DNA from 3 places in the Pseudoalteromonas sp. TP27 genome. Region 3 is predicted to be linked to each of the others. Evidence: predicted binding sites of a transcription regulator. Region 3 holds the regulator's gene; each other region holds the start of a gene.
What was found. The regulator sigma-54, encoded in region 3, starts transcription at its own class of promoters, with help from an activator protein. The targets are predictions, from matches to a motif close to GTTGGCACGNNNNTNGNNT.
Positions count from the first base shown of each region.

Region 1: the regulator sigma-54 is predicted to act here: its motif matches at 2,984-3,002, upstream of fliS (flagellar export chaperone FliS).
Region 2: the regulator sigma-54 is predicted to act here: its motif matches at 6,682-6,700, upstream of glnA (glutamate--ammonia ligase).

Region 1 covers NZ_JARDAK010000005.1:140,394-148,362, reverse strand. Annotated here, with positions in the region: gene PX700_RS08405 (DNA-3-methyladenine glycosylase I) at 1-83, shown strand, start outside; gene PX700_RS08400 (sigma-54 dependent transcriptional regulator) at 1,163-2,599, opposite strand; gene fliS (flagellar export chaperone FliS) at 3,041-3,430, shown strand; gene PX700_RS08390 (hypothetical protein) at 3,436-3,747, shown strand; gene fliD (flagellar filament capping protein FliD) at 4,407-5,831, opposite strand; gene PX700_RS08380 (flagellar protein FlaG) at 5,857-6,240, opposite strand; gene PX700_RS08375 (flagellin) at 6,337-7,737, opposite strand.
Region 2 covers NZ_JARDAK010000006.1:126,171-134,139, forward strand. Annotated here, with positions in the region: gene PX700_RS09590 (RNA-binding S4 domain-containing protein) at 1-269, opposite strand, end outside; gene PX700_RS09595 (hypothetical protein) at 525-812, shown strand; gene PX700_RS09600 (hypothetical protein) at 869-1,534, shown strand; gene PX700_RS09605 (cyclic nucleotide-binding domain-containing protein) at 1,544-2,002, opposite strand; gene ntrC (nitrogen regulation protein NR(I)) at 2,032-3,417, opposite strand; gene glnL (nitrogen regulation protein NR(II)) at 3,432-4,502, opposite strand; gene PX700_RS09620 (DUF4124 domain-containing protein) at 4,585-5,106, opposite strand; gene glnA (glutamate--ammonia ligase) at 5,220-6,626, opposite strand; gene typA (translational GTPase TypA) at 7,134-7,969, shown strand, end outside.
Region 3 covers NZ_JARDAK010000012.1:34,107-42,075, forward strand. Annotated here, with positions in the region: gene rapZ (RNase adapter RapZ) at 1-143, opposite strand, end outside; gene ptsN (PTS IIA-like nitrogen regulatory protein PtsN) at 163-615, opposite strand; gene hpf (ribosome hibernation promoting factor) at 620-907, opposite strand; gene PX700_RS14125 (RNA polymerase factor sigma-54) at 934-2,433, opposite strand; gene lptB (LPS export ABC transporter ATP-binding protein) at 2,503-3,228, opposite strand; gene lptA (lipopolysaccharide transport periplasmic protein LptA) at 3,225-3,770, opposite strand; gene lptC (LPS export ABC transporter periplasmic protein LptC) at 3,760-4,314, opposite strand; gene kdsC (3-deoxy-manno-octulosonate-8-phosphatase KdsC) at 4,311-4,862, opposite strand; gene PX700_RS14150 (KpsF/GutQ family sugar-phosphate isomerase) at 4,863-5,834, opposite strand; gene PX700_RS14155 (calcium/sodium antiporter) at 5,838-6,806, opposite strand; gene PX700_RS14160 (ATP-binding cassette domain-containing protein) at 7,062-7,877, shown strand; gene mlaE (lipid asymmetry maintenance ABC transporter permease subunit MlaE) at 7,877-7,969, shown strand, end outside.

The DNA.
Region 1 (7,969 bases), on a different contig from region 3:
ACATGCAGGCCTGCGGTATGGTTAACGATCACAGTAATGATTGTTTTAGAAAAGAAGAAATTATTAAGGCTTTTAATGAGTAAGTGATTTATATCCATAAAAGTGATTTGTTCACAAAGAGGTTAAGAGACGTTGCGCTTTAGATAAGTGACGCGTAAGTTGACTATGGTTTCTCATTTACCTTCGTTTTTCTCTTTTTGAAACAGCGTTTTGTTTAAATGATTAAAAGTCTCGTTTTTCACGCGAGCAAGCTCAGCGTCTACCGCCAAGGTTTAAGTTTGCGTTTACCTTGTAAACGCGCTGCTTGCAGGCGTTCAAAAACGTAGTTTTTGGGATAGGTGTTTAAATAATTAAAAGCTCACGCCTTTCACGCGAGCAAGCTCAGCGTCTACCGCCAAGGTTTAAGTTTGCGTTTACCTTGTAAACGCGCTGCTTGCTTGCGTTCAAAAACGTAGTTTTTGGGATAGGTGTTTAAATAATTAAAAGCTTCGCTTTTCACGCGAGCAAGCTCTACGTCTACCGCCAAGGTTTAAGTTTGCGTTTACCTTGTAGACGCGAAGCTTGCTTGCGTTCAAAAACATAGTTTTTGGGATAGGTGTTTAAATAATTAAAAGCTTCGCTTTTCACGCGAGCAAGCTCAGCGTCTACCGCCAAGGTTTAAGTTTGCGTTTACCTTGTAGACGCGAAGCTTGCTTGCGTTCAAAAACGTAGTTTTTGGGATAGGTGTTTAAATAATTAAAAGCTTCGCTTTTCACGCGAGCAAGCTCTACGTCTACCGCCAAGGTTTAAGTTTGCGTTTACCTTGTAAACGCGCTGCTTGCAGGCGTTCAAAAACATAGTTTTTGGGATAGGTGTTTAAATAATTAAAAGCTTCGCTTTTCACGCGAGCAAGCTCTACGTCTACCGCCAAGGTTTAAGTTTGCGTTTACCTTGTAAACGCGCTGCTTGCTTACGTTCAAAAACGTAGTTTTTGGGATAGGTGTTTAAATAATTAAAAGCTTCGCTTTTCACGCGAGCAAGCTCTACGTCTACCGCCAAGGTTTAAGTTTGCGTTTACCTTGTAGACGCGAAGCTTGCTTGCGTGACGGACAAAGTCCGTAAAGTAGTTGCTCATTAATGAGTAATCGACAACCTAAATTAAAGTATTTCAGCTTTTATATTGCTAATCTCGTGAAAGATTATACTTTTTCATTTTTTCGACTAACGTAGTTCTGCGTACACCTAATATTTCGGCTGCCCGAGCCACAACATAGTCGTATCGCTCTAACGCTTGAGTTATTAAGCTTATTTCAAGTTCGGCTAAGTAATCTTTAAGTTCAATACCATCATCCGGCAGGACTCCGCCATCTACTTGGCTAAAATCTGCTTCAGGTTCACTCTCATAATCACTAAAGCCCGAGCTAAAAATATCGTTAAAGGCGTCTCTTTCCATTAACTCTTCAGGGTATTGAGGCTCGTACGCCTCAACCTCAATATAACGATATTTATCAGGTAAATCGGGGATATCAACCACTTTCTCGGGAAACATAATAACCATACGTTCCACTAGATTTGCAAGCTCGCGAATATTACCTGGCCAACTATGCTCTTTTAAGCTTTCAACAGCACGCTCAGTAAACTTAGCAGTTGAGCCACTTTGCTCATTTACGCGGCGCATTAATTCTTTTAATAATAATGGTATGTCATCAGCACGCTGAGAAAGAGATGGGCTTTCAATAGGAAATACATTTAAACGATAGTATAAATCTTCACGAAACGTGCCTTGCTCTATCATAGATTCGAGATTGCGATGAGTTGCTGCAATTATGCGTACATCGGCTTGAATTGCCTTAGTACCTCCCACGCGTTCATAACTGCGCTCTTGCAATACCCGAAGCAGTTTAACTTGCATTTGCAGTGGCATATCGCCTATTTCGTCCAAAAATAGCGTACCACCTTGAGCCAGTTCAAAGCGCCCTTTACGAGCAGAAATAGCACCGGTAAATGCACCTTTTTCATGGCCAAATAATTCACTTTCGAGCAATTCCCCAGGAATAGCACCACAGTTTACGGGTACAAAAGGCCCTTTAAGACGTTTTGACAATAAGTGTACGTTACGTGCGACTACCTCTTTCCCGGTGCCCGACTCACCTAAAATGAGCACATTAGCATCAGTTTTAGCTACTTGCTCAATTAAAAAACGTAGATCTTTAACTGCGGTTGTTTCACCCACAAGGCCATCAAAAGTATTATGTGGTTTATTATGTTTATGCTCATTGGGAAGCATTCGCTGGTATTGCTGGCAATCATGTAGCAACTGGGTTGTTATATCGTGGCTAAATGGTTCGCACACTAGCCCAACGACATTAGCAATACTTAGTAAGGGTTTGAGTGTTTCACCTATTAACAAAAAGGGAAACGTAGGGTAGCGTTTTATCAAACTTTCATGATCAAGCGATTGCAAAGCACCTAAAATTATAATGCATTCTTTATTTTGGTACTTGCTAAATGCTTGTTCAAAATCAGCTTCGGTATGTAGTTGCACCGCTTCACCAATAAAAGTAAGTGAGGCATATAATCCTATCGAGCGATTATTATTATTATCTAAAATTAAGATCATTCTTAGCGGCCATTTATTTCACTAATTTATTCTGTTAACTAAATTGTAAGCCAGTTGAAATTGTATGCAAGCACTAGTGGCGACTTTTTGACATTAACGCCAAAAAACAGACACTGTAAAATAAAATCCAATACTTTAAGATTAACTCTACAACATAAAATTTATTCTTCACCATTAAATAGTAGTAACTAATGAGCGTATAAACTTTTATGCCGTTAACATATTGAGCAACATATGTTCACTTTTTACGATAGGGTTTAACTCCTGAAAGATACATAGGTATTTTGTGATTTAGGTTAAGCCTGTAATGTGTAAGACTATAGAAATAGTAAATATACTTAAAGATATAACTACTTTTGCCGATATATAGTAGTTAGTTTATATTTTGGAACTAAACTTGCTTAAATTGCTAGATATATTATTAAACTTTTAGGATTAGACATGGCCCATGCATCAATAAATAAATACCGCCAAATAACCGTTAGTAGCGTAAAGGAAATGACACCATATGAACAAGTCAAACTTGTTTTTGTAAATATCATCGGTAAATTATCTGCTGCAAAAGGATTTGTTGAACGAAAAGAGTTAGCAAAAAAAGGAATCGCTATCTCTGATTGCATTACTTTACTCGGTGCCCTACAACAGGTATTAAACTTTGAGAATGATAACGAGATTTCATCTAATCTTGATGCATTGTACGATTACTGCCAACGTAATTTATTAGTCGCTAATTTAGAAAATGATATACAAAAGATCGATGAGGTAATTCTCTTAATTAAAGAAATTAAATCAGGTTGGGAAGAAATTCCTTTCGATCAAAGAGCTCTGTAACTACTATGTCTTTTACCACAATAAGCGCCGAACAGGTTTCCGATAATGAAACACGCAGGCAATGTAATGAGCTTATACTTTTAGTTGATTCTGATGTAGAGCTAGCGCTAAACGCACATCACACATTAAACAGTTACTTAAAAAAAACACTTACTGAAGATAAAAGCTTTTACTCAGCTGACGAACTTAAATTTTTGATTGCTCTTATCCAGCAACTTTCTAGTAAGATAGAAAATGAAAAGAAGCTTGTCGCGACTAAAATAATCAGTAAGCAAAAAAGTAAAAATGCAGTAAAAAAGTATAAATCTCATTTTTAAAAATGCTTTTAGTTAACTTACATATCCATTTTATTTTAGTAATACAGCACTTTTACCATGCTCCCATTACGTAAATTTGCTTAGCGCATAGCAAATCAGTCAAATATAAACTTTGGCTGATTTGTATCGCTTTAAATTAAAACTTCATCGCCATACCAACTGACCCTATTACTACGATATGAAATAAGCTATTTACACCAATCTGCTTATATATCGATATATCAGGTCTACTTAACGATAATAAAATCACATTAGAACTAGCTAATAACTTTTTATCTAGTTGTTCTAAATAAAGTTTTTAACGATATTATAGAGTGATTTAGTTCGTTAAACTCCTCAAAGATTTATTCAGGCTGGTATTAGATAACGTTTCATTTTAACTAGCCTTCTCTGTTGGATAGATTCGCTCAGTTCTCATACTCGTGGATATAATAATTTTCAGCAAGTAGGTGGTTTTTTTATCTTGGAGTAGTCATGCATATAATAGGACGCATTGAGGCTAACACTTGGTATTGTTTTAATTAGAATTAGCATTCGTTTTTTGGGCTAATAGCTTTTAGTTAGCTATGCAGGAAGGTTTTTCTAGTGATAAGGTCAAAGTAACAAGCTGAGGGAGAACCTGTTACTTTATTTAACCTCTAACTTAAAGTTTATTGGGCTTAACTTGATTGTTTAACTACACCAGGGAGATTAGCTAATTGTTGTGTTAAATAACTACCTGTTGAGTTCATATTTGCAACAAGTAAATCCATCGCATTATATTGGCTTAATAAGCGTTTTTCGTAAGCAGCCATGCGTAAATTAAAGTCTTCAGCATCGTCGCTTAGCTTATCTATTTGCGCTTCACGCCCATCTATACGTGTCTCAATAATTCCACCTGAGGCTGTGTAACCTTTAATAACCGTATCTAGCTTGGCAACAAAACCATCATCTTCATTTTCACCAACAAAAAAGGTCTTTATTGCTGCTGGGTCATCTTCAACGGCCTTCTTTAACACATCGTCATCAATACTTAATTTGCCTGAGCGCTCCGTTCTAATACCATAATTTGATAAAAAGTCAGTATTACCATCTCCTGTACTAAACTCAGAGGTAAGTAATGCTCTAACTTGGTTCACTGAACCTCGCAGCAATGAGTCGCCTGCCAATGCACCCACTCCATTTTCAGCAGATGAACTGCCTAATTGTGCAGATAAATCAATAAATGCGTTAAACTTCTCTACAAACGATTTTAACCCTGCCGCAATGTTATTATTATTTTCGGTTATTTTTGCTTTACTTAAATCATCATCTGCATCATGAGCTTTTTTGGCATTAATAGTTACGCCATCAATAACATCAACAAATTCATTGGTACTACTGGTTGCAACTAAAGTCCCATCAATTGTTATTGATGCATCAGTGGCTTTAATTGTTTCATTTAAATTTTCGGCATACGTAGCTGATGCCGGATCGCTATCAAATGCTAAGCGCGATAAACCGTTATTATCGGTATTATTAGCGTCGCTTACATCATCTACAACAATTTTAATGGCATTTGCTTCGCCGGTTTCCTTACTTGATAGCACTAAATGCTGGCCTGAGTTATCAGTAATAATAGTTGCATTCACTGAGTCATTGTCATTAGAGTCATTAATAGCATCGCGAATATCAGCCAGAGTCGCTGTATCAGAAACATCGATGTTAAAATTATTGCTACCCGAACTAATAGTGAGTTTACCTTCACCAACAGCAGCATCTGCGCCAATAGCTTCTGACACTAATTTATGGTTTTCTGCTAAGTTGTTAACTTTTATAGAGTAGTTATTAGTTTGTGCATTTTTTTCAGAACTAAGAGAAACAAAATCGTCACTTCCGCTAATGGTGCGTTTTTGAAAATTATCAACATCCCCCAACGACTCTAATGAAGTGTTAAGTTCTTCTAATGACGATTTAAGCGCACCAACAGCTGATATATCAGTGGTATGAGTTGCTTGCTGGCGAGTAATTCGTGCTTGGTAAGGCGCTTTTTCGGCATTAACTAAAGCATCTACAATTTCGCTAACCTGTAAACCCGAACCGATACCTGTAAATGAAATAGCCATAATACACTTCCTCTTTAATTGCTAACTAAACCTTAAAATCAACCAACACACCAGTAGCTTCGGCTAGCTTAGACACAATGCCTAACACCTCTTCAGACGGGTACTGCTTGACTAAATCACCACTTTCTTTGTCAATTACTTTAATAACATTTCTACCTGAATCTTCATCAACTTTAAATTGAATACTACGATTCATTTCACCCATAAAGTTTTGCAATTGTTGCGCCACTTTTTCTAGCTTGTCGGGTGATAATTCGGCATTACTTGAGCTTTCGTTTACTTTTAACTCTGAGGAGTATGTATTTGCATTGGCTAACTGAGCTTGATTTTGTAGTGCAGGAGAAGACGTGTTGGTTTTCTCGCCTTGTAAAGCAAGCGTGTTGTTTAACTGTAAGCTTTGAGTTTCCATAATTCGCTCCTAGTTTAAAGCGATAATTTATTAACTAATACAACAAAGGAAGGGAGACCCTTCCTTGTTATATTTAGTATAGAGCTTATTTAAAAATTAACCTAATAAGCTTAACGCTGCTTGTGGCAACTGGTTAGACTGAGCTAAAATTGTTGTACCAGCTTGTTGCATGATTTGGTTTTTAGTTAGTTTAGCTGTTTCTGCCGCGTAGTCAGTATCTTCGATACGACTTTTAGATGCTGATACGTTTTCAGAAACGTTTGCTAAGTTACTAATTGTATGGCCAAAACGGTTTTGTACCGCACCCAAATCTGCTCGTTGCGCATCAATTTGTGCTAATGCCGCATCAATAGTTTGAATTGCGCTTTGAGCACCCTCACTTGTCGTACCTGAGATATCAATTTCTTCAACTGATGTTAATGTACTGGTAGCGCCACTGAATAACTCACCTTCATCTGCAGTACCATCATTTGAAATACCAATTTTATTTGCTGAAGATAAGTTTATTTCTGATGTTTTTGAAGTTGCCGCTGTACCTGCAGCTACCCCGTCAAATTCTAAGCCGCCAGCTGGAGTACCAGCATCCATTACTGATTCAATACCACCAACACCAGTTGCGTTTAGCGTAATTTTTTTAGCATCAGCATCATAAACAGCATCGTACCCATCAGCAACCATTTCATCGGTCAGACGGGCCATATCTCCGCCAAACTCACCCAAATCATAACTATCATCACCAATATTTATAGTCGCATTATCTGTATTATCTATACCTGAAATAACAACATTTAAGCGAGCTTCTGCAACAACACCTGTAGCAGCAGCATTGATTTTAGCTGCTGCACCATCAGCGCCATCTGTAGCAGCTAAATCAACATCAACACCGTTGATATTTAATGAACCTGCAGTTATAGCTTCGTTTGCAACTAAAGTCCCTGCAGCCGCATCTGCACCAAATACAGTACCTTTACCATCAATTTCATTTGCACCAATCGCATCAGCTGAAACATCACGTAAGCTTACATTAATTGTTTCATTCGCGTTTGAACCCACTTGGAACTGTTTAGTACCAAACGAGCCATCTAATAAGCTAGTGCCACCAAATTTAGTGGTTTCTGCAATACGGGTAAGTTCTTGTTGTAGTGCGCCTACTTCTTTTTGTAGCGCTGCACGCGCATCGGCATCGTTTGAACCATTCGCCGACTGTAGTGACAAGTCACGCATACGTTGTAAAATATTTGCTGATTCGGTCATTGCGCCTTCAGCTGTTTGCGCCATTGAAATACCATCGTTTGCATTACGCTGTGCAACACCTAAACCATTTACCTGTGATGTTAAGCGGTTAGCAATTTGCAGACCAGCCGCATCATCTTTTGCGCTATTGATACGCATACCCGACGAAAGACGTTGCATTGATGTACCTAATGCTTCGCTTGATTTTGATAAGTTTCTTTGTGCGTTGATAGACGCAACGTTTGTATTTACTGATAAAGCCATGTTATAACTCCTGATTACTTTCGTAATGTAACTAATTGATTTTAACCAAGAGCCTTCACATATTTAATTTGTTCAAGCTCCGTTCTGATTAAGTTAACGGCCGTTATAAAATTACCTTTAGCTTTTTTTTTAAATAAATAACAATAAAAACAATAAAAAACTTAAAACCATGAAATAAAACAAAAAAAGCCAAGCATATTTGCTTGGCTTTTTTTGGTAGCTGGTTTGCTTT
Region 2 (7,969 bases), on a different contig from region 3:
TCTGTTTGAGTGTGTGCCGCAGGTTTTTCTGCAGGAACTGCATCTTCACTTAACGCAAGTTGAAAAAACTCACCATCGAATTCTAGTACATCGCCACTGTATAATTTTTTCCGCTTTATTGTACAAATTTCATGGTTAACACCCACATAGCCTTCAGTAATTAGGTTTTTAGCTTGGCCGCCACCTTCAACTAAGTTTAATACTTTTAATAATTTACAAAGCTCAATCGGCTCTTCTTCTAACTCTATTTCTATATATTCTTCGTTCATATTTGCTCTCGGTGGGGTAACGCATAGGCTTTAGTATAAAGGCTTACAGCGACTTTTGCACCAAAGCAAGTAACTTTAGCTAGCGGTAATACATAATTAGTTATGAAAGTTTTTAGGTATTTTATCTGTCTTTAAAAAAACTGAAGCAATTAAAAGTTAAGCTTCGTTGCAATCTTTTTTACGTATGGCTCGCTAATTGCTAAAACTCTGGCGGATTAATCAATGTGTAATGAATACATATAAACGGAGTAGAAAATGGGCGTAAGATTAGCAATGAAAAAAGAGCTAATGGGCTTAGATAATTCAGATATGTTGACCGCAGATGATGTTAGGTCACATCTTACTAATCAAGTAAAAGAGCAAAAGGAAAATGCTGAACGTGGTTTTTCTGTGATTTCAAAATTTAACGATCACCATAGCCGCTTAGTGAGTGGCGATATGAAAAAAAAATCGGTACTTGAATTTCAACGTCATCGTTTATTTAAAGAAGTTTTATACACTCGTAAAAGTGTTGATGCGTGGTTAAATAGCCAAACAAATTAAATTGCTATAAATAGTTACCTTTAATAGACTACGATTGTAATCAAAAGAGGGTAACTATGAAAAATGGAATTTTAATATATGTGTTGGCATTACTATTAGCTGCGTGCCAACAACCTACCGTGCATGTATTTAGTGAAAACTTGCAAGATGAACAGCGCGATCAGCTCGATGCTGCGCTAAAAGCACAATCGCTCCCTTATGAATATGTACCGCTGGCAATCCCATCAGGGTTTGGTGAGGCTACATTACTCTTATCAAGTGACAAAATTTACCCAAAAGAGACTGAGCAATTAGCTACTATTATGCAGGGGCTAGGTTACGAGCCACAAGTTAGCTATACAACGCGTTCAAATCATTTTTATGGTGATGGCAATATAGGCTTTTATCTAAAAAATGCAGTGGCGGGTACAACCTTTGTTATACCTAAAAAGTTACGAACAACTCAATGCAGCGAAGACAAGTACAATGATTTACTCGTCACATTTACAGATAAATATGCTGACTTTACCTTACCCAGTGGCGCTGTTGTAAGATTAGGTTGGGAGTTTTTATACGGTTACGTTGTCATTTATTACAAAAATTATTCGCAAACATACAGTCACTCGCAACCACTTGTAAATACGCCTTTTGGCGCCAAACCATCCGATACTTACAGGTTTACAGCTCATGTTAATAACCCCAGCTGGCTTGATTGCTCATTACAAATTGTTTATATGGACTGAGTGATAGAGTTAACCGTGGGTTTCTATATGCTCGCTAAGTTTTGCAATACGCAGACTCATACCTTCTATAATTCGGTCTTTAATTTTTTCACGGATAACGTTAGGTAAACGGGTGAGTGCTTCAGGGGTAATGGCAAGGACTATACTGTCGGTTTTAGCGCGTGCGCTAGTGCTACGCTCTCGGTTATTTATAAAAGCGCCTTCACCTATAAATTCACCAGGTACTATCGTTCCAAGCTCAAGCAAATGGTTGTGCTTAAATACTAACAACGCGCCGCTAAGTACAATGTACAAACGTTTGTCGTTATCGTATTGCTTAAATAAAAATTGATGCTGGCTTACTAAATATAACAGGCCGAACGACTCTAATAAGACTTGGCGCTCGCTGAGCGTAAATTCTTTAAAAAAGTGCAGCCTGTTTATAATTTCCATTTGTTTGAATAATGGAATATGTTCGATTAGCTTCATCAATAACCAAATGTGTTAAAAGCGTTTAATCAGCTAATATTGCGCTCTTTTAATTTTCGGGTCAACGTGTTGCGTCCCCAACCAATTTTTATAGCGGCATCTTGCTTATGACCAGAGCAATTAGCCAGTGCGGTTTTAATTAAGCGGGTTTCTAGCTGAGCTTGAATGTCAGGCCAAATATTTTCTTTGCCTTGTTTAAGTTCCTGATTAAGCCATTGCTGAAACGCATCTAACCAATCACCTTCTTCTTGAGTTGGTGTGGCATCAAGGATTTCAGGCGGTAAGTCTTGCTCGCTCACAAGCTCACCCGGTGCCATTACAGTAAGCCAGCGACAGGTGTTTTCTAATTGACGTACATTGCCTGGCCAATTAAATAAACGTAACTGCTCAGTCGCTTTAGGGCTCAGTACTTTGCTTTCTACCTGCAGCTCTTTAGCGCTTTTATGTAAAAAGTGTTGCGACAAGCTTTCTATATCTTCAGTGCGTTCTCGAAGTGCAGGTAAGCGAAGGCGTACTACATTGAGACGATGAAATAAATCATCCCTAAATTTGCCCTGCTTAACTAAATCTTCAAGGTTTTGATGCGTAGCCGCAATAATACGCACATCTACTTTTATACTTTGATGACCACCAACGCGATAAAACTCACCATCGGCAAGTACGCGCAATAAACGTGTTTGCACATCAAGTGGCATATCACCAATTTCATCTAAAAATAGTGTGCCGCCATTGGCTTGCTCAAAACGGCCTTTGCGTACGCTGTCGGCACCCGTAAATGCGCCTTTTTCGTGACCAAACAGCTCTGACTCAACAAGCTCTTTTGGAATAGCCGCCATGTTAAGTGCAATAAATTGGTTTTCTTTACGTGGACTATGGTTGTGCAGGGCACTGGCAACTAGTTCTTTACCTGTTCCAGATTCACCATTTATTAATACGCTCATGCTAGAGGCCGATAGCTTACCTATCGCTCTAAATACTTCTTGCATGGCGGGTGCTTCACCAATTATATGCGCACTTTTTGGTGGAGCTTGCTTACGCTTAGTTTTTTTAGTGGAATTTGCTCTGCATGCGCTTTCGACTAGTGCTACCGCTTCGTTTAAATCAAACGGCTTAGCGAGGTATTCAAAAGCACCTTTTTGAAATGCATTAACGGCAGAGTCTAAATCTGAATGCGCGGTCATTATAATAACGGGCAATCCAGGGTTTTGCTCTGCAATAAGTTCAAGCAACGCCATACCATCCATACCAGGCATTCGTACGTCCGAAACTAAAACAGTAGGTTGGCTAAACTTTAATGCGCTTAATACATCTTGCGCGTTAGAAAAGCTTTCTGCGTTAAACCCTGCACGGGTTAGTGCTTTTTCAAGTACAAATCGAATAGAAGCATCATCATCTACAAGCCAAACTGTTTTCATGCAAACTCCAAACATTAATCTGCAAAGGGCAGATAGATATTAAATTCAGTATGTCCAGGCCAGCTATCACATTCTATATAGCCATCATGTTGATCTATCAGTGTTTGCGCTATTGAGAGTCCTAACCCAGAGCCACCTTCTTTATTGGTGATCATCGGGTAGAACAGTGTTTCGCGTACACTGGGATCAATACCTGGTCCGTTATCAGATATTTGGATCAACAAGGCTTTTTTAGGTGCTTTACCCGGGCGACGATGCTGATGATTTATGCGGGTTTTTATTGTTATTTCACCGCCATCCACAAGCGCCTGTTGGGCATTTCGAACAATGTTTAATACTACTTGCTGAATTTTACCTTGATCAATGTATACATCAGGAATACTTGGGTCGTAATCTTTAACCAAGTTAATGTTAGAGCAATTATCTAACGTACTTAGTCTTGCAACTGATTCAAGTGATTGATGTATGTTGCCATACGATTTTTGCGGAAGTTGATTAGGCCCTAAAAGCCTATCTACTAATTCGCGTAATCGGTCGGCTTGCTCAATGATGAGCTCAGCACATTGATCTCTTTCTTGTTGATCAACCTCATACTGCAATAACTGCGCCGCTCCGCGTATTCCACCTAAAGGATTTTTAATTTCGTGTGCTAAACCTCTAATTAGGTTTCGAGCAGCTTGGTATTGATGCATTTGATTAGACGCTTGGTCGTGCTTAATTTCATCATCAGTTTGGCGCCACTCAAATAAAATATAAAGCGAGCCATTAAACTTAATTTGTCGTGTACTTACGGCTACTTTTGCATGGCGAGAATCGCTAAAAACCACATCAGCTCTATGTTGCTGGCAATCTACGCCTTCAATCAATGAGTACTGCTCTATACGTTGTAAATCGATTGAATGGTAGTTAAAAAGGCTATCAAAAGGCTGATCTAATAGGCGCTTGTTACCAAGACCAAGCAGTTCACTGGTACTGGTATTGGCATAGACAACGGTGAAGTTTTTATCAAGCAACATGATAGCGGTTGTTTGATTTTGCCAAATGGCATCGAGTAGCTCAGGGCTAAAGTTTTTATTATTAATCATAGCTGCACCATTTTAGTGCGTGGATATTTACAAGCAAGTTATATGATTAAATACACTGCTGCACGTTTAGTAATGCCCCAATTTAATTACCTAGGTTTAGCCCTTTTCGGTGCATAAAAAATATGCAGGGCTCACTTGTAGCAATAACTTGGTTTTTACTATTAAAAAGCTTTAATTGTAGTGTGTGCTGACCACGTTCTACATCTCTTATTGCAAAGGTTGAGCTGTCACTGGCGGTGCCATGTGCTTTACCATCAATAAAAAGTTGTATAGTAAAACCAGTTTCAAAGCGTGGTTTTATTAGGCTAGTAACATAAACACTGCCGGTATTTTCACGAATAGTCTGGTTATGATCAGGTGAGGAAATGGCAATACTAAAGGCCGCTTGTTGAGGCTGGGGTTGCTCGTCAAAAATGTCAGTATTTGTTGCAGGCATATTAAGATCTTGGCTGGTGAGTTTTACCTCTTTAGCCCCTTTATGAGGGGTGTCTGAGAACACTAATACGCCATTTTTATCTTTCCAAGCGTATATTTTTGTTTCACCTGCGTAACCATAATTACTTAATACTAAAGTAATTAATAGTAATAAAATCTTGTTATTCACTCTGCAGCCCTGCATTTTTATCGGTAACTTAACTTTAGTGGAGTTTGTTTAATTTTACCATTAAAAAAGCCCGCAAAGCGGGCTTGAGAACACACATATTTTAAACAGCTAAATTAACAGCTGTAGTACATTTCAAACTCAACTGGGTGAGTTGTCATGTTAAGCTTTTCAACTTCTTGAGACTTAAGTGAGATGTAAGCTTCGATTAAGTCGTCAGTGAATACACCACCTTGAGTTAAGAATTCACGGTCTGCGCTAAGTGCAGATAGTGCTTCGTCAAGTGATGCTGCAACAGTTGGAATCTCTGCTGCTTCTTCAGCTGGTAAGTCGTATAAATCTTTATCCATTGCATCGCCAGGGTGGATCTTGTTTTTGATACCATCAAGGCCAGCCATAAGCATTGCTGAGAAAGCAAGGTATGGGTTAGCAGTTGGATCCGGGAAGCGTACTTCAATACGACGACCTTTTTCAGATGGAACCACTGGGATACGGATTGATGCAGAACGGTTACGTGCAGAGTATGCAAGCATAACTGGTGCTTCAAAACCTGGTACTAAACGTTTGTACGAGTTAGTAGAGGCATTTGCAAACGCGTTAATTGCTTTAGCATGCTTAATAATGCCGCCAATGTAGTAAAGTGCGTCTTCAGAAAGACCGCCGTACTTATCACCAGCAAAAAGGTTAACACCATCTTTAGCTAAAGACTGGTGACAATGCATACCAGAACCGTTATCACCAACAACTGGCTTAGGCATAAACGTTGCCGTTTTACCGTATAAGTGAGCCATGTTGTGGATAACATATTTCATTTCTTGGATTTCATCCGCTTTTAATACCATTGTATTAAAGCGAGTAGCAATTTCGTTTTGACCTGCTGTTGCTACTTCGTGGTGATGTGCTTCTACTACTTGGCCCATTTCTTCTAGAACTAGACACGTAGCTGAACGCCAATCTTGGAAGTCATCAACTGGAGCAACTGGGAAGTAACCGCCTTTAACACCTGGACGGTGACCTGTGTTGCCATCTGCATATTCTTTATCTGAGTTCCAAGCAGCTTGCTTAGAATCAATTTTGTACATAGAACCAGACATGTCTGATTTGTATTTAACGTCGTCAAATACGAAAAATTCTGGCTCTGGGCCAAATAAAACTGTATCTGCAATACCTGTAGAGCGCATGTAGTCTTCAGCACGCTTAGCAACAGAACGCGGGTCGCGCTCATAACCTTGTAGTGTAGAAGGCTCTACTACGTCACAACGTAAAATTAATGTCGCTTCTTCTGTGAAAGGGTCTAGTTTGATTGACTCAGGCACTGGCATTAATACCATGTCTGATTCGTTTATGCCTTTCCAGCCTGCAATTGAAGAACCGTCGAACATTTTACCGTCTTCAAAAAAGTCTTCATCAACTTGGTGATGAGGAATCGATACATGTTGTTCTTTACCCTTAGTGTCAGTAAAGCGTAAATCAATGAACTTGACGTCATTTTCTTTAATAAAATCTAAAACCGATTGTGACATGTGTCCTCCAACTATTGGGTTTTGTTATTGCTGCATAATTGCTTTGGTATTTACTAAGCTGATTTTGTGCCATTATTGTAACTGGCTGTTTATAAATTAAAAAAATATCATTGCATCAAAATGGAATATACAAACGCACCATATTGGTGCGTAAATATTCCATTTCGGTGCAAAATTTACAGAGCGTAATTTGTTGTTAATTTAATCAGCTGAAATTAGCATAACCTAAATGCAAAAGAGTAACAAAAAGATCGGAAAAATAGTCAAAAAGAGGTTTTTTTGAAAAATAATTAAAATTTAATTCATATAATTGTCATATAAAAAACAGATACTTAGTAAAAGTATTGAGAAAGTTTTAAAATATATATTGGATAAACTTTCATCCATGTCATTAATGAGGGATAATATGCGCCCTTTTAAATCCTATGCTGGGACATCTCGCGAAAGCGTGGATGAGTGCGTAGATCTTGCAGGATCATTGAGAATTTAATTTCTCTGAGTAAATATATGAGCATCGAAAAGTTAAGAAATATAGCGATTATCGCGCACGTTGACCACGGTAAAACAACTCTGGTTGACAAACTACTTGAGCAATCAGGTACATTAGAAACACGCGGCGGTAACGAAGAGCGCGTGATGGACTCAAACGACATTGAGAAAGAACGTGGTATTACCATTTTGGCTAAAAACACAGCCATCTCTTGGAACGACTACCATATCAATATCGTAGATACTCCGGGACACGCCGATTTCGGTGGTGAAGTTGAACGCGTACTTTCGATGGCTGACTCAGTATTATTACTTGTTGATGCTCAAGAAGGTCCAATGCCACAAACGCGTTTCGTTACGCAAAAGGCATTCGCGCAAGGCTTAAAGCCAATCGTAGTTATCAATAAAATTGATAAGCCAGGTTCACGTCCTGATTGGGTTATGGATCAAATCTTTGATTTATTCGACAATCTTGGCGCAACTGACGAACAGTTAGACTTTAAAGTAATCTACGCTTCAGCTATCAACGGCTGGGCAACATTAGATTTAGACGAGCCATCTGAAAACATGGAACCTATGTTTAAGATGATCGTTGAAGAAGTATCACCACCGGATGCAGATCCTGAAGGTGACTTCCAAATGCAAATTTCTCAACTAGATTACAACTCTTATGTTGGTGTAGTTGGTATTGGTCGTATTAAACGTGGTTCTGTTGCTCCTAACCAACAAGTTACTATTATCAGTGCTGATGGCACTACACGTAACGGTAAAATTGGTGCAGTACAAAGCTACTTAGGTCTTGAGCGTATCGAAACTGATAGAGCTTACGCTGGTAACATCGTAACTGTAACAGG
Region 3 (7,969 bases):
TAGCTATCAGATACACTGCGCACTAATGAAGGCAGTAGGTTTACTGGAATATTATCTACGCAATAATAACCTAAATCTTCTACAACGCGTAAAGCAACCGATTTCCCAGAACCAGAACGGCCGCTTATGATAATTAATTCCATTTATCACCCTTTAATAAAACTACGATTGATCAACAATAACTTGGTAAAGTTCAGCATCTGATTTTGCACAGCGTAACTGCTTACAAAAATCTTTGTTATTGAGTCTATCAGCAATGGTAGCTAGAGTCTTTAAGTGCTGCTGGTTATCTCCATCTGGTACGATGAGTGCGACGAAAATATCAACAGGGCGGTTATCTATAGCATCAAAATTAATTGGCGTTTCGCTAACGAGCACTAAAGCCAAAGGCTCTTCTGCACCGCTCATTCTTCCATGAGGAATCGCAATACCACGCCCTATACCTGTACTACCTAACTTCTCTCTGCTCATTAAAGCATTAAGAATGTCTTGTTGCGGTAGGTAGGGAAGTTTGTCATGAGCAAGTTCGCTAATAAACTCTAAAATTCTTTTTTTGCTATTAAAAAGGACCGCAGCTTTGCTGCAGTCCTGGCATATAAGTGAGCTTAATTTCATCATATTAGTGTCGAGCAAGCTTCTCTTTGTGTTTAATTACTTGGCGATCTAGCTTGTCGATCAACGAGTCAATGGCAGCATACATATCTTGATGTTCTGTAGAGGCAAAGAGTTCGGCGCCACTTACATGTATTGTCGCTTCTGCTTTTTGGTTTAGTTTTTCTACATCAAGAATGACATGAACATTATTAATATGATCAGAGTGTCTTTCTAGCTTCGCAAATTTAGTACTAATGTAGTCCCTTAGCGAATCGGTTAATTCTACGTGACGACCAGTTAAGTTTAGTTGCATAAGCATTACCCTCTTAGTTTAGCGTCTTAAATCAAACTTTTACGTTGATTTGACGGTGGAATAGCCAGAGATTCGCGATATTTTGCGATTGTACGTCTCGCTACTTTAATTCCTTGCTCAGCCAATATATCCGCTATTTTACTATCACTCAATGGTTTTGCTGAGTTTTCTGCTGCGATTAATTTTCTGATGAGCGCACGTATTGCTGTAGAAGAACATTCACCCCCATTTTCGGTGCTTACATGGCTTGAGAAAAAGTATTTAAGCTCAAATATGCCACGAGGTGTGTGCATATATTTTTGAGTTGTTACGCGCGAAATTGTTGATTCGTGCATTTCTACCATTTCAGCAACATCATTTAAAACCATCGGTTTCATAGCCTCAGGGCCGTGTTCAAAAAAGCCTTGTTGCTGCTTAACAATACAATTAGTTACTTTTAATAGTGTGTCATTTCTACTTTCTAAGCTTTTAATAAACCATTTAGCTTCTTGTAAATGTGAGCGAATAAACTGGCTATCACCACTTGATTTTACAGTGCGAGACATTGCCGCATATTGGCTATTAACACGAATTTTAGGCATGCTATCTGGGTTTAATTCAACAACCCAGCGGCCTTTAATTTTTTTAACTGACACATCAGGAATAACATACTCAGACTCTTCTCTTACAATAGTATCTGCAGGCTTAGGGCTAAGAGTATGTATTAATGTCATTACTTCTTTAAGCTCTTCTTCTTTGAGCTTAGTCTTCTTCATTAATGTACGATAGTCACGAGCAGCTAATAAATCAATATGCTCGGTTAAAATCATTTTAGTTTCATTAATGTAAGGTGTTTCTTTATCAAACTGGTTAAGCTGAATACATAAACACTCTTGTAAACTACGTGCAGCAATACCTACAGGATCAAACAGTTGGATGCGCTTTAATACAGCTTCAATTTCATCAAGTTCAACTTCGTTATCTTCTTCGTTTTCTTGATTAAAGCTTTCTAAAATCTCTTCGCAGCTTAGTGTTAAAATACCTGAATCATCAACGGCTTCTACGATAGCAATAGCAATAGCTTCATCGGTAGGACTAAATGGCGTTAATTGTAACTGCCACATTAAGTACTCGTGGAGCGTCTCTGTTGAGGCGCCTTGGTAGATTGACTCGTCTTCAGGCATTGGACCTGATGATGCTGCAGGAGCAGCACTCATGTACTCATCCCAGCTAACATCCATAGCCATGTCGTCACTTAGCGTGTCTTTTGCAAGTGCTTCACCACTATCTTGTTCGTATTCGCTTGGAGCATCGTCGGCCGATGCGCTAACAGTTATGTCATCGGTATCTGCTTTTTGCTCGTTTTTACCAGCAGCGTCTTCGGAATAGTCTGGTTCTTCAACCTCTAATAGCGGGTTGCTGTCGAGAGCTTCTTGTATTTCTTGCTGGAGATCCAATGTACTGAGTTGCAACAAACGAATAGCTTGTTGCAGCTGTGGAGTCATTGTAAGTTGCTGGCCCATGCGCAGCTGTAGTGATTGCCTCATGTATCTCTAACAATCCTTTTATGTTGTTATAATTAATACTAGCAGATGCTTAAAGACATGGCGTAAATGTTACAGCCTAAATTGCTCGCCTAAGTAAACATCGCGTACTGTTTTATCATTTAATACGTGTTCTGGAGTACCTGATGCAATCAGCTCCCCATGAGAAACAATGTAGGCTTTTTCACAAACATCAAGGGTTTCTCTTACGTTATGATCGGTAATTAATACACCAATCCCACGATTTTTGAGATGTTCTATTATTTTCTTTATATCTAATACCGAAATCGGGTCAACACCTGCAAATGGTTCATCCAATAATATAAATTTAGGATCGGCTGCCAGCGCACGTGCTATTTCCACGCGGCGACGTTCGCCACCCGACAATGCCATACCTTGGCTATCACGAATGTGTTGTATGCTAAATTCATCTAATAATTTATCGAGCGTGTCTTCTCGGGCTTGCTTATTTAACTCTTTGCGTGTTTCTAAAATTGCCATTAAGTTTTGATAAACAGTCAGTTTTCTAAAAATTGAAGACTCTTGTGGTAAGTAGCCAATGCCTAATCTAGCACGACTATGCATAGGTAAAAGAGTAATATCGTTATCATCGATAGAAATTTTACCTTTGTCGCTAGGTACAAGTCCCACAATCATATAAAACGTGGTGGTTTTACCTGCGCCGTTAGGACCAAGTAAACCAACAATACTGCCTGCTTTGACTTCAAGGCCGACGTTTTTGACAACTTCACGACCTTTATAGCTCTTTGCTAATAGTTCTGCTTTTAATGTACTCATGGCTGACCTTTATCGTCTTTTTTGCTTTTTTTAGTTTCGATAGGCACTAAAATCGTGTGAACGCGGTCAGTTGAGTTTTCATCTTTTTCGGCACTGATTAGCTGTTGTTCTATATCGTAGGTAATACTTTTGGCATTAATTTTTTGTCCTGCTTGCGATACTTCTGCATTACCAACGAGCGTTAAAAAACGTTTAGATACATCGTAACGAACTTCGTCTGCACTGGCGCTCATAGTTGTGCCATCTGATTGCTTCTCTTCAAAGCGAGCAGGGCTACCCGTGGCAATTAATAGTTGCTGGTTATCACCAAGTTCATCGCGCTTATGTACTTCGAGGCGGTCTGCTGTAATTCGGCGATTACCGTGAATAATCTCAACGTTTTTCTCAAAAATACCCACGTTAGCTTTTAATTGGCCTTCTTGCTTATCGGCGCTTATTGAAATTTGATTTGCAGCAGATAGCGAGTTTTGTTCTGCAGCATTACTATTAAACGCTAGTATAAGTGTAGGAATAATAAGTGATTTTAATATTTTATTGGTCATAATATATGGTTCGCGTATGGTTAATTAGTTTTATCACTTCGGTTTTTAAGTCGGCTTCTAGGCCTTTACCAGTGATTTTTAAATTGGGTCCAGTGATGATAACGGGTTGCTCCGAACGCATTGTTAATAGCTTTATATCTACCTGAATATTATCAGCATTGATTTTGTCTATCATGGCGTTATCGGTTAAGTTTTTGGCAACCACATTGCCTTCTAAAATTAATTGCTTGTCTTCGTATAATGTTGCTTCGTCTGCATTTATTTGCCACGTTTGCTTTTCGTTATATAAAGTAAAAATAGGTTTTTCGAAAAATGTAAAACCTAATTGCTGATATAGCTCCATTTTAGCCGCAGTGACTTTGTGGCTAATTTTACCTTGCTCGTCATAGGCTGTTTGTTTGAGTTCAATAGCTATGTAGTCAGGTTTTGCAATAACTTCAGACTCAGCCTGAGGTGCAACATTAGTTTGTGTAAAATAAGGGTACCAAAGCCAAACCATACAGCTAATGAATAAAACGCTTAATATTATGCGCGCTGCATTCATGAACTAGTGCCTTGTGTAGTCAATGCTTTACCATTTTCAAGCATGAGCAAGTCGGTAAGCTCTCTTACTGCGCCAAAGCCGCCAGGCATTTGCGTTACATAGTGTGATAAACGCTTTATAAGCGGATGAGCATCATTTACTGCAATAGCAAAGCCGACTAATTCCATAACGGGCATGTCAGGGCCATCATCACCAATATAAGCAATTTGTTCATCGCTAAGGTTAAGTTTATCTTTTAGCTCTTGATAGGCAACGAGCTTATTTTCTTGGCCTTGATAAATATGCTGTACGGTTAAGCTGCTCATACGTTGTTGCACTATTTTTGAATGACGACCAGTAATTACAGCCACTTCAAAGCCACTGTTTATAAGCGCTTTAATGCCAAAACCATCTTTTGTATTAAATGCTTTTAGCTCTTCACCTTGATTGCCAAGATAAATACGGCCATCAGAAAATACACCATCAATATCGCATATAAGTAGCTTTACTTTTTTAGCGCGTGCTTTTGCATCATCGCTCAGCGGTTGATAGAGTTCTTCAAATTGCATTTATAACACTCCTGCCTTTAATAGGTCTTGCATATTTAGTGCGCCAATAGGCTGATTTAGCTCATTGACGACGATTAAGCCATTTATACGTTTGTGTTCCATAATATTAAGCGCTTCAGCGGCTAAAATATCTTGCGTAGCCGTAGTACATGACTTAGTCATAACAACATCTATTTGTGTTGTATGAATATCAATTCTTTGCTCTAAAATACGACGCAAATCGCCATCGGTAAATAATCCCACGAGCTGCTGATTTTCATCAACAATGGCTGTCATACCTAAACCTTTAGCAGACATTTCAATAAGGGCGTCTTTAACTGTTTGTGAAACATCAATAATAGGTGTATTTGCGCCGCTGTGCATAACATCTTTTAAAGTAAGTAATAAGCGCTTGCCTAAACTACCACCTGGGTGAGATAGCGCGAAGTCATCAGCAGTAAACCCGCGAGCTTCTAATAATGCAACTGCCATGGCATCGCCCATCGCAAGCGTTGCAGTGGTACTGGATGTAGGAGCTAGACCCAATGAACAGGCTTCTTTTTCTACTTTAATACACACATGTACATTAGCAAGGGTCGCCATAGTTGATTGCGTATTGCCAGTCATCGATATCATTTTGGCACCAAGTCGTTTTAAAACCGGAATGATATTTAAAACTTCGCTGGTCTCACCTGAATTAGAAATAAGCATAACCACGTCATTTTTAGTGATCATACCTAAATCACCATGACTTGCTTCACCAGGGTGTACAAAAAAGGCGGGGCTACCTGTACTTGCAAGGGTTGCCGCTATTTTATTGCCAATATGACCTGATTTACCCATACCAATGACAATAATACGGCCTTCACAGTCGTACATTAATTGGCATGCGTTATGAAAATTCTCATCTACATATTGTGCAATATCACTAAGTGCTTGGCGTTCAACATCTAAAACGCGAAGGCCTTGTTCAATAAAATTTAGCGTTGCCATTACTTACCCTACTTGACTAAAAATATACCCTTGGTAGCCCAAAAACGCTATTAGCAATAAGCCGCCTTCTACTCTGTTGATACGTTGGGTGCCTCTAAAGTTCAATGACATAATAATTAGGGCAAGTGTTGCACCAATCATAATTAATACATCTCGACTTACTAATGACGGGTCAATTGCAGAAGGGTTGATAATACCAGCCAGTGGCAGTACGGCTAAAATATTAAATATGTTTGAGCCAACAATATTACCTAGTGCTAAATCATCTTCATTTTTAAGTACACCCGCAATAGAAGCGGCAAGTTCTGGCAAGCTAGTACCAATGGCAATAATTGTTAAACCAATTACTAGGTCGCTTAAGCCGAAGTATTTAGCAATATCGACAGCCGATCCAATTAAAAAATGAGAACTGACAGGTAGGAGTATCATGCCGACTACTAACCAAAATACGGCTTTTTTTGTAGGTACATTGCTAGGTACGTCGTCGCAGGCTTCTGACACAAATGGATCATCTTGGTTTTTCGCACGCATAGATACAATAATTAGCCCACCGATGAATACAATAAAGCCAACTAAAAGCGCAACACCTTCATTAAATGAAAAGTAGTTATCTGAAAATACATACCAAGTTGCAAGCGATACCAGCAGTACCAATGGCATTTCGCGCTTTAACGTACTAGATGAAACTGAAAGAGGGCGAAATAAAGCTGTGATACCTAACACAAGTAAAATGTTTGTAATATTAGAGCCAACAGCATTACCAACGGCTGTGTCTGTTTTGTTAGCCAGTGCAGCAGAGGCCGAAACCATCATTTCGGGTGCTGAAGAACCCATTGCTACAACGGTCAAGCCAACAATAAGTGTAGGTACACCAAAGTTTTTAGCAAGAGCCGCAGCGCCATAAACAAACCTGTCTGCACTCCAAACAAGAGCTGCAAAACCAAGAATTAAAATAACAAACGAGGTAACCATTGTGTTAAGCCAGTTATACAAAATACGGATGGCGCGAATAGTAACAAAAGCCAAGATGAAAGTATAAATAAAAGAGTAAGGTCAACTACGTAACAATGCTGCTTTTAAACAGCTAATTTAAAAATTTAAGCCGAGATTAAGCTGTTTTGAGCGAGTCTTATAATCCTTTTAATGGGTGTATTACAAAATCTTACGAATTGTTTTTTCCATCTTTGACAAAAAAGCTTTAAAATAGGTGCACTAGTGAACATTTTTATGGAGAGCGACTTGTCGCAATCAATAGTAGAAGTCAAGGATGTTAGCTTTTCGAGAGGCAATAGAACCATATATAAAAATATGAGTTTTAGCGTTCCTAAAGGTAAAATTACTGCGATTATGGGGCCAAGCGGAATTGGCAAAACCACTATGTTGCGTTTAATTGGTGGTCAGCTTAAACCCGATTCAGGTGATATTTTATTTGAAGGTGGCAGCATTCCTAAAATGTCTCGTAAAGAGTTATACGAAGCACGTACTAAAATGAGCATGCTTTTTCAAAGTGGTGCGCTGTTTACTGATATGTCGGTATTTGACAATATTGCATTTCCTATAAGAGAGCACACAAAGCTAAGTGAAGACCTTATTCGATTAGTTGTATTAATGAAATTGCAAGCGGTTGGGCTACGTGGCGCTAAAGATTTAATGCCCTCTGAGTTGTCTGGCGGTATGGCAAGACGTGCTGCACTTGCGCGCTCTATAGCGCTTGATCCTGAGCTAATCATGTACGATGAACCATTTGCAGGACAAGACCCTATTTCGATGGGGGTATTGGTTAAGTTAATTAAGTCGCTTAACGAAGTATTGGGTTTATCGTCTTTAATTGTGACACACGATGTAACAGAGGTAATGAGTATTGCCGATCACGTTATAATTATCGCCGATCAAGGGGTAATTGGTTGCGGTACTCCTGACGAAATGCGCAATCATGAATCTCCTTTAGTTCAACAGTTTTTAAAAGGCTTGTCGGATGGTCCAGTACCATTTCATTTTCCGGCTCAAGCTTATGCAGATGAACTGCTTGGAGAAAAAGCATAATGTTGGATTTATTTCAAAAGCTGGGGCATAAAACGCTAGGACGTTTTGCGGCTCTTGGCCGTTCGGCTTATATGCTGTTTAGTGCGCTAGCG